3 regions of the Mesorhizobium sp. M0276 genome follow, and region 2 is predicted to be linked to each of the others. Evidence: predicted binding sites of a transcription regulator. Region 2 holds the regulator's gene; each other region holds the start of a gene.
What was found. Region 2 encodes LexA, which represses DNA repair genes until DNA is damaged. Its sites were predicted from a motif close to TGTTCNNNNTGTGTTCNG; they were not measured.

Region 1: a site for LexA is predicted at 1,539-1,556, ahead of uvrA (excinuclease ABC subunit UvrA). Genes of this name have one in related genera too.
Region 3: a site for LexA is predicted at 1,411-1,428, ahead of NKJ01_RS19550 (YifB family Mg chelatase-like AAA ATPase). Genes of this name have one in related genera too.

The regions. Positions count from the first base shown of each region.
Region 1 is NZ_JAMYSC010000039.1:51,260-54,538, forward strand. It holds gene NKJ01_RS26050 (ATP-dependent Clp protease proteolytic subunit) at 1-505, shown strand, start outside; gene NKJ01_RS36510 (hypothetical protein) at 824-991, shown strand; gene uvrA (excinuclease ABC subunit UvrA) at 1,705-3,279, shown strand, end outside.
Region 2 is NZ_JAMYSC010000035.1:47,279-50,557, reverse strand. It holds gene kynU (kynureninase) at 1-1,214, shown strand, start outside; gene lexA (transcriptional repressor LexA) at 1,657-2,409, shown strand; gene NKJ01_RS24695 (ComEC/Rec2 family competence protein) at 2,403-3,279, opposite strand, start outside.
Region 3 is NZ_JAMYSC010000024.1:19,125-22,403, forward strand. It holds gene NKJ01_RS19540 (putative bifunctional diguanylate cyclase/phosphodiesterase) at 1-62, opposite strand, end outside; gene gshB (glutathione synthase) at 401-1,342, shown strand; gene NKJ01_RS19550 (YifB family Mg chelatase-like AAA ATPase) at 1,520-3,052, shown strand; gene NKJ01_RS19555 (TfoX/Sxy family DNA transformation protein) at 3,140-3,279, shown strand, end outside.

The DNA.
Region 1 (3,279 bases), on a different contig from region 2:
CTTTATCAATGGCGAGATCAACGACGACATCTCGGCGCTGGTCTGCGCACAGTTGCTGTCGCTGGAATCGGACAATCCCGACAAGGAGATCTCGCTCTATATCAACTCGCCGGGCGGCGTGGTGACCAGCGGCTTCGCCATCTACGACACGATGCAATACATCAGTTGCCCGGTCTCGACCGTGTGCATGGGCTTTGCCGCCTCGATGGCCTCGTTCCTGCTGATGGCAGGAACGGCCGGGCGTCGTATCTCACTGCCAAACGCCACGATCCTGCTGCATCAGCCGCTTGGCGGCTTCCAGGGTCAGGCCTCCGACATCCAGCGCCATGCCGAGCGCATCGTCCAGACGAAACGGCACATGGCCGAACTCTATGCGCAGCATTGCGGCCGCACCTATGAAGAGGTCGAACGCACGCTGGACCGCGACCACTTCATGACCGCCCGCGAGGCCCAGGCCTGGGGCATCGTCGACCATGTCTTCGACACACGAAAAAAGGCGGCATAAGTGGGCCGGATCGCATTCCCGCCGGCGCTCAAGTGGTCGCCCAAAGTGGCCCGGTTTTGGGAGAATGACATGCATAAAGACAAAGGGCTAAAACGCGTCGCCTGAATCCGTTCTCGAAACACGACACGCTTTGGAAGATTTGACGATGTCGGTCTGGTCCCGTCGGCGGCATGCCACTATTATCCTGGGATGATCGACACTCATCCGCCCAGAACGCTGCACCGTGTGATCGCCATTGTAGCGCTCGCGTGTCTCTCGATCGGGTCGGCGTTCGCAGACGATAGTTCGGCGCAAGCGCAAAAAAGGGCCCTGCCCGGCGTGGCCGGCGATTATCGAATCGCCAAGCCGGCTCCCGAGCCCGAACCCGACGACGCATTTCCCGGCAACGGCAACGGCCAGTTCAAGATCGGTGACACGGATGTCAGGATTTCAGGCAGCATCACCGTCGATGTCGGAGCCGGCTCAATCCGGCAGCCGCGCCACTGATAGTGGTGCCGGCGTGCCGCGCAGGCATATCGCCAACAAGACAATCCGCACATAAATGGCCCCGCCGTGCTTTGCGCAAACGGACGGGGCCTTTTTGGATCTCAAATCCAACTTCTACCGGGGGCGTACTGCCGGCATTTGATTTCGGATGCAACGCGGCGTCAGCCGACGATCCGACTGCAGTCTCTGATTTTTACGGAGTATGGCAGGTCACGGTTTGTCGGGTGGCGAAAACGCTAGACCCTGGCACTTATGCCTGCCGCGGCTCCAGTAACAACTGGAACCCTGGGGGACGATCCGGTGGCGTCATAGCTCCGCTCCTATGTCCATTCCAACGTTGTCGTCTCGAAGCACAAATCGCTAATGCCTGCGGCGTCTCGCAGGCCGCCTCCGGGCGGCGAGACCATCGAAAGACGGCCGGCTTCGTTGACTGCCTGAGTCTGCCCCCGTGTGTCGGGGACGTCAACCGGCAATAGACAGATACCGAAAAATGTGATCGCCCGGAGATTACGCACAGGTCAGTTTTTGCACAGCTTTGTCAGGAGCGTGTTCGGTCTTTGTTCTTTCCGCTTGCCCGTTTACGCGAAAGACGGTTAAACGCTTTTGTTGGGAATTGTGGCGTCTCTCGACGCGGCGGCAAAACTACCTACATAGGGGATGGCTGGGAAACTCGCCATTCCAGGAAATTCCAGATTCTGAGGCGGCGACCGGCGATGGCCGACCATAAATATCTTTCCATTCGCGGGGCGCGCGAACACAATCTGAAGAATGTCGATCTCGACCTGCCGCGTGACAGCCTGATTGTCATGACCGGCCTGTCGGGTTCCGGCAAATCCTCGCTTGCTTTCGACACCATCTATGCCGAAGGGCAGCGCCGCTATGTCGAGAGCCTGTCGGCCTATGCCCGGCAATTCCTCGAAATGATGCAGAAGCCGGACGTCGACCAGATCGACGGCCTGTCGCCTGCCATCTCGATCGAGCAGAAGACCACCTCGAAGAACCCGCGTTCGACGGTCGGTACCGTCACCGAGATCTACGACTACATGCGCCTGTTGTTTGCGCGCGTCGGCATCCCCTATTCGCCGGCCACCGGCCTGCCGATCGAGAGCCAGACGGTTTCGCAGATGGTCGACCGCGTGCTGGCGGTCGAGGAAGGCACCCGTCTGTTCATCCTTGCGCCGATGGTGCGCGGCCGCAAGGGCGAGTACCGCAAGGAACTGCTGGAGTTGCAGAAAAAGGGCTTTCAACGCGTGAAGGTCGACGGCGTCTTCTATGAAATCGCCGACGTGCCGGCGCTGGACAAGAAATACAAGCATGACCTCGACGTCGTCGTCGACCGCATCGTCGTGCGCGGCGATCTGGCGACACGGCTCGCCGACTCCATCGAAACCGCTTTAAAGCTGGCCGATGGGTTGGCTGTCGCCGAATTCGCCGACAAGCCGCTCGACGCCAGCCAGACCGGCGAGGATTCGGTCAACAAGTCGAAGAACGAGACGCATGAGCGCATCCTGTTCTCGGAAAAATTTGCTTGTCCCGTGTCTGGCTTCACCATTCCGGAAATCGAACCGCGCCTGTTCTCGTTCAACAATCCGTTCGGCGCCTGCCCGACCTGCGACGGTCTTGGTAGCCAGCGCGCCATCGACGGCAATTTGATCGTGCCGGATGAAAACATCTCGCTGCGCGACGGCGCCGTCAGCCCGTGGGCGAAGTCGACCTCGCCCTATTACGCGCAGACGCTGGAAGCGCTCGGCAAGGCCTATGGCTTCAAGCTCGGCGACAAGTTCAAAGACCTGACCGAAGAGGCAAAGGAAGCCATCCTGCGCGGCACCGGCGAGCGCGAGATCACCTTCCAGTACGACGACGGTCTGCGCTCCTACAAGACCACGAAAACTTTCGAAGGCGTCATTCCCAATCTCGAGCGGCGCTGGAAAGAGACCGAATCCGCCTGGATGCGCGAGGAGATCGAGCGCTTCATGTCGGCCACACCTTGCCCGGCTTGCAAAGGCTATCGGCTGAAGCCCGAGTCGCTGGCGGTGAAGATCGCCGGCAAGCACATCGGCGAAGTCACCGAGCTTTCCATCCGTAAGGCCGACCGGTGGTTCACCGACCTGCCCGCCTCGCTGAACGACAAGCAGAACGAGATCGCAGTGCGTGTGCTCAAGGAAATCCGCGAGCGGCTGCGCTTCCTCAACGATGTCGGGCTCGACTATCTGACCCTGTCGCGCAATTCCGGCACGCTATCGGGCGGCGAGAGCCAGCGCATCCGGCTGGCGTCGCAGATCGGCTCC
Region 2 (3,279 bases):
CGATGGATGCCACGGATCCGCTCCGCGCCATGCGCGATCGTTTCATTCTGCCGGAGGGGGTGATCTATCTCGACGGCAATTCGCTTGGGGCAGCGTCGCATGCCGTTTTCGGCGAGCTGCAGCAGGCGGCCACCGAGGAATGGGCCAAGGATCTCATTCGGGCCTGGAATACAGCCGGATGGTTCGAGATGCCGATCGAACTCGGCGACCAGCTCGGACGCTTGATCGGGGCCGCAGCCGGACAGACTGTTGTCTGCGACACGACGTCGATCAACATCTACAAGGTGCTACATGCCGCGATGGAGATGCGGCCCGGCCGATCGGCCATCGTCGCCGAGGCTGACAGTTTTCCCACCGACCTCTACATCGCCGAAGGCGTTGCCTCGACCCGGGATGGGGTCCTTCTGCGCCTCGCGGGCGTCGACGCGCCAACCATCGAAGAGCTGATCGACGAAAGCGTCGCGGTGGTGCTGGTCAACCACGTCAATTACAAATCGGGTGAACTGCGCGACATGGCGGCGCTGACGCGCATAGCTCATGCGGCCGGAGTGCTGATCGTCTGGGATCTATGCCACACCGCTGGCGCTCTGCCAGTCGAGCTCGATCATGCAAAAGCCGATTTCGCTGTCGGCTGCACCTACAAGTACCTCAACGGCGGTCCAGGCGCGCCGGCCTTCATCTATGCCGCGCAACGCCACCACGGCGCGATCAGCCAGCCGCTCAGCGGCTGGTGGGGGCATGCACGGCCCTTTGCCTTCGAACGAGGCTATGTTGCCGGCACCGGTATCCGCCGCTTTCTGTGCGGCACGCAGCCGGTCCTGTCGATGCGGGCGCTCAAAGGTGCGCTCGCAATCTGGAACGACGTCGACGTGGCGGCATTGCGAAAGAAAAGCGTCGCGCTGACCGAACTGTTCATCCAGCTCGTCGAAGCGAAGTGCGGCGCCTATGGCCTCACGCTGGAGAGCACCCGCGACGCGACCAGGCGCGGCAGCCAGGTGTCGTTCGTTCACGATCATGGCTATCAAATCATGCGGGCGCTGATCGAGCGCGGAGTGATCGGTGACTTCCGCGCGCCGTCAACCATCCGTTTCGGATTTACGCCGCTCTATGTCGGCTACAAGGACGTGTGGCTGGCGGTCGAGGTGCTGGAAGACATTCTGCGAACGGATGCATGGAAGGACCAGCGTTTCGCCGTCAAGGAGGCCGTGACCTGACGCAGTCGTCCCAACTGTTGTCGCATCGTTGCCTCTTGGTCGGATGATGGAGGGACGAATTTCCAGTGCACAAATCCGGTTGCCGCTGCTGGCCAACACTGGCATCAACAAATTAACCAAGGTTGGCATTTTGGCTTCGTTTCGTTCACGGCAGACGAACGCATGGAAGGCTGGAAATGCCCCGTCGCGGATCCATGGGCAGCTCATGCCAAAGCTTGGGCCAACGATGGGCGGCAGCCCATTAACCATAACAATTTCAATGCCGGAAAGCGCCTTGTGACGGCATGCCGTGATCACCCAAGCGCGCTGGCGCGCGCCAAATAATTTCAGCGGCCTTAACAGATTCATTAAACTTTAAACGGTTGCAGAACACAACTGGAACATATAGTGTTTGTTCTGGGTTTGTTTTCTGATTCTGGTTTTAGGTACCCTGGGGGCCGCCATGCTGACACGCAAGCAACACGAACTGCTGATGTTCATTCATGAACGCCTGAAGGAAAGCGGCATTCCGCCATCCTTCGACGAGATGAAGGAGGCGCTCGACCTTGCCTCCAAATCCGGGATTCATCGTTTGATCACGGCACTGGAAGAGCGCGGCTTCATTCGCCGGCTGCCCAACCGGGCGCGCGCGTTGGAAGTGCTGCGGCTGCCGGATTCGATCGCGCCCGGCCTCAACGCGGCGAAAAAGTTCTCGCCTAGCGTCATCCAGGGCAGTCTTGGTCAGGCCAGTCTCGGCCAGGGCGGCCTTGGCCGGCAGATCAAGCCGGCGTCTTCACGGATGCCTTCAGCCGGCAATGACGACGACGTGGTCTCCGCCGTGTCGATCCCTGTGATGGGGCGCATCGCCGCCGGTGTGCCGATCGATGCCATCCAGCACCAGACCCATTCGATCTCGGTGCCGCCGGACATGATCATGGGAGGCGAGCACTATGCGCTGGAGGTCAAGGGCGACTCGATGATCGAGGCCGGCATCTTCGACGGCGACACCGTCATCATCCGCAACGCCGATACGGCGAGCCCTGGCGAGATCATCGTGGCGCTGGTGGATGAAGAGGAAGCGACGCTGAAGCGGTTCCGCCGCAAGGGTGCCTCGATTGCTCTCGAAGCCGCCAATCCGGCCTATGAGACACGGATTTTCGGACCAGACCGGGTCAAGGTGCAGGGCAAGCTTGTCGGCCTGATCCGCCGTTACTGAGGCAGCTGCGGTTTAACGACGGGCTTGTCCGGTCTCTTGAAGGGCGGCAGGCCCCTCGCCTCACGCGAAAACTTGCGTTGCACGTGCCAAGGCCGGTAGGGCCTACCCACCGCAAAGCTGACCGTTGCCGGCGTGGTCGCCGACTGGCGATCGAAGAAGACGGCAGCACTGCCATTGCGAGCCAGTTGCCGTTTGGTGATGACGAGAACCAGCGGGTTGTGACAAGCGTCATAGGCCGTCGCGTCGTTGATGACGATCAGGTCGGCGAAGCCGCAGGCTTTCCAGGTGTCCTTTCGGTCCTCGACATAGGCAATGATAGCTCCGGACGGATGCCTGGCGAGACAAACGCCTGATGTGCAATAGAATGGCGCTCCCGGCGGCATTTCAGCCGCATCCTCGACGTCGAATTGCCCGTCGCCTTCGTCGAACACCTCCGGCGCGATAATGCTTTCGGATGTCAGCGCACGCTTCCAGTTGTCGACGGTGAATTCGTTCGGCCTGGCCCGGCTGACCGCGAGTTCGCCGCCGCCAATCGGCAGCGCCACCAGCCTCGCATCCTCCGAGACCAGCACGTCAGGTACGCGCGTATCCGAGACGGTCAACAGGCCGGCAAGCGCGAAGGGAAGCGCTGCGAGCCGCAACCATGTGGTCGCCATCGTCGCGATGACCAAGGCAATCGTCACCAGCACGACGGATTGCTGCGAAATCAAACCGATTGCGTCGACTGGCGAACGCTCGGAAATCCATCCGGACATCGCGATCATCACCGTCAGGCCTTTGCCCATCAGATAGAGGGCCGGCCAGTCCAACCCGAATGGCATCAGCAGCGCGCTGGCGACAGCCAGGAACATCACGACTGTTACGATAGGC
Region 3 (3,279 bases), on a different contig from region 2:
TCTGTGAACGCCAGATCCGTGCTCTCCCTGTTTGCCTGACCGGTGCCAAACGAAGTTTGCATCGGTGTCCCTGTTTTGTGTCGTCGGAATTTATTGCGAGACTGGCAGCAAACCCTTTAGGAAACGTATCGCCAAATGGATTTTTCACGGGTAAAGCGCATCACCTTCGGGAAGGCCGACGTGGGGCGTGTCAAGCCGTTGTTTTCACGCGCACATCTCCCGTCGTTTGCCGCCACCGGATGACCCGGCGCCTCGCCTTGTCTGCACATGGCCGGCAAGATCAATGCCGGCCTGGCTTTGCGACTTGCTTATGCCAATCCTGGAATGTCGCGATTGGCAGACGGACAGTGAGCCTGTACAGGCAAGACAGTCGTCCCATCCGAGTCCACCGGAGACCGCCATGAAGCTGAAAATCGCAGTCCAGATGGACCACATCTCCACCGTGTCGATCGCCGGCGACACCTCGTTCGCGCTGTCGCTGGAAGCGCAGCGGCGCGGCCACCAGCTGTTCCACTACACGCCCGACCGGCTGTCGCTGCGCGACGGCAAGGTGTTTGCCCGCATCGAGGAAATGCAGGTGCGCGACGAGAAGGGCAGCCACTACTCGCTGGGCGAGAGGGTGCGCACCGATTTGTCGGAGATGGACGTGGTCCTGCTCAGGCAGGATCCGCCCTTCGACATGAACTACATCACCACCACGCATATCCTCGAGCGAATCCATCCGAAGACGTTGGTGGTCAACGACCCGGCCTGGGTGCGCAACAGCCCGGAAAAGATCTTCGTCACCGAATTTCCCGACCTGATGCCGGACACGCTGATCACCAAGGACCCGCTGGAGGTGGCCGCCTTCCGCAAGGAGTTCGGCGACATCATCATCAAGCCGCTCTACGGCAATGGCGGCGCCGGCATCTTCCATCTGCACGAGGCCGACCGCAACCTTGCCTCGCTGCTCGAAATGTTCGGCCAGATGTTCCGCGAGCCCTATATCGTGCAGCGCTACCTGAAGGACGTGCGCAAGGGCGACAAGCGCATCATCCTGGTCGACGGCGAACCGGTCGGTGCCATCAACCGGGTGCCGGCCGAACACGATTCCCGCTCCAACATGCATGTCGGCGGCCGCGCCGAAAAGACCGAGCTGACGGAACGCGAGCGCGAGATCTGCGCCCGCATCGGGCCATCGCTGAAAGAGCGCGGCTTCATCCTCGTCGGCATCGATGTCATCGGCGACTACATGACCGAGATCAACGTGACCTCGCCGACCGGCGTGCGCGAAGTGCAGCGCTTCGGCGGCGCCGACATCGCCAGCCTGTTCTGGGACGCGATCGAGGACAAGCGGAAGTAACCGTCTTCATTTCGTCTTAACTTGGTATTGCAACCGAGCTCTGTCCGGCTGCAACCTACGCGCTCATGCGTTCCTGTAATGTTCTTGATTTGGCCGGGGAATTGTGATTGTCTCACCAAAGGGGCTCCAACGCCCTAATGGCGCGGGCTCGGGCAAGCCCACATTCGGGGTGGGCAAATGGTGGCGCGGGTTCGCACGGTCGCTTTCCAGGGCATCGAGGCCGTGCCGGTCGACGTGCAGGTGATGATCGCGCCTGGCAAGGTCAACATGCATATCGTCGGCCTTGGCGACAAGGCGGTGGCCGAAAGTCGAGAGCGGGTGCAGGCGGCGCTTCATGCCTCGGGCCTGTCGATGCCGTCGAAGAAAGTCACGGTCAATCTGGCGCCCGCCGACCTGCCGAAGGAAGGCAGCCATTACGATCTGCCGATCGCGCTTGGCCTGATGGCGGCATTGGGCGCCATTCCGGGCGACATGCTGGCCGGCTACGTCGTCCTTGGCGAATTGTCGCTTGATGGCACGATTGCCGCGGTCGCCGGTGCCTTGCCGGCGGCCATCGCCGCCAATGCAGAGGGCAAGGGCCTCATCTGCCCGTTTGCCTGCGGGCCGGAAGCGGCCTGGGCGGGCAAGGAAATCGACATTCTGGCGCCGCGCAGCCTGATCGCCATCGCCAATCATTTTCGCGGCACGCAGGTGCTGTCGCGGCCGGAAGCCGGCATCCACGCCGCGGCACGCGACCTGCCCGACCTTGCTGACATCAAGGGCCAGGAGACCGCCAAGCGGGCGCTGGAAGTGGCGGCGGCCGGTGGTCATAACCTTTTGATGATCGGTCCGCCCGGCTCGGGCAAATCGATGCTGGCGCAGCGGCTGCCGTCGATCCTGCCGCCGCTGGCGCCGAAGGAATTGCTTGAGGTCTCGATGATCGCCTCGGTGGCGGGCGAACTCGGTGAAGGCAAATTAACCGACCGGCGGCCATTCCGCGCCCCGCACCATTCGGCTTCGATGGCGGCGATGGTTGGCGGTGGCGTACGTGCACGGCCGGGCGAAGTGTCGCTTGCCCATCACGGTGTGCTGTTTCTCGACGAGTTTCCCGAATTCACGCCGCAGACGCTCGATGCGTTGCGCCAGCCGCTCGAGACCGGCGACTGCATGATCGCGCGCGCCAATCATCGCGTGACTTATCCAGCGCGCATCCAACTGGTCGCGGCGATGAACCCTTGCCGCTGCGGCATGGCCGGCGAGCCGGGCTATCGCTGCCTGCGCGGCGAGCGTTGCCGCACCGACTACCAGGCGCGCATCTCGGGCCCGCTGCTCGACCGCATCGATCTCAGGATCGAGGTGCCGGCAGTGTCGGCCAGCGATCTGATCCGGCCCGACCGGGCGGAGAAAAGCGCCGAGGTGGCGCTGCGCGTGGCGCGCGCCCGCACCATCCAGCGCGAGCGCTTCGAACGGCTCGGCGCCACCCGCGCCACCACCAACGCGCATTGCTCGCCCTCGGTCATCGAGGAGATCGCCATGCCTGACGCCGCCGGCCTTTCTCTGCTCAAGGACGCCAGCGAGAAGCTCGCCTTTTCCGCCCGCGCCTATCACCGGGTGCTGAAGGTGGCGCGCACGCTGGCCGATCTCGACGCCAGCGAAACCGTCGGCCGCATCCACCTGGCGGAGGCAATTTCCTACCGCATGAGTTCGGAGCGCATGGCGCAGGCGGCTTGACGGGCAGGTGAGGCACCGCTTTCCCGGAGAAGGTGGCAAATCCCATAGGGACTATCTTGCGCACTGTGAGCGCGCCGGGGCCCAGCCATGAGCACTCGCATCGAAGACATGAGAAACCTCGGACCAGCTACGGCGCGGATGCTGGCGGAAATCGATGTTCTCTGTGAGGAGGATTTGCGGGGTCTAGGCGCGGTTGAGGCTTATCACCGTCTGAAGTTCCGATTCGG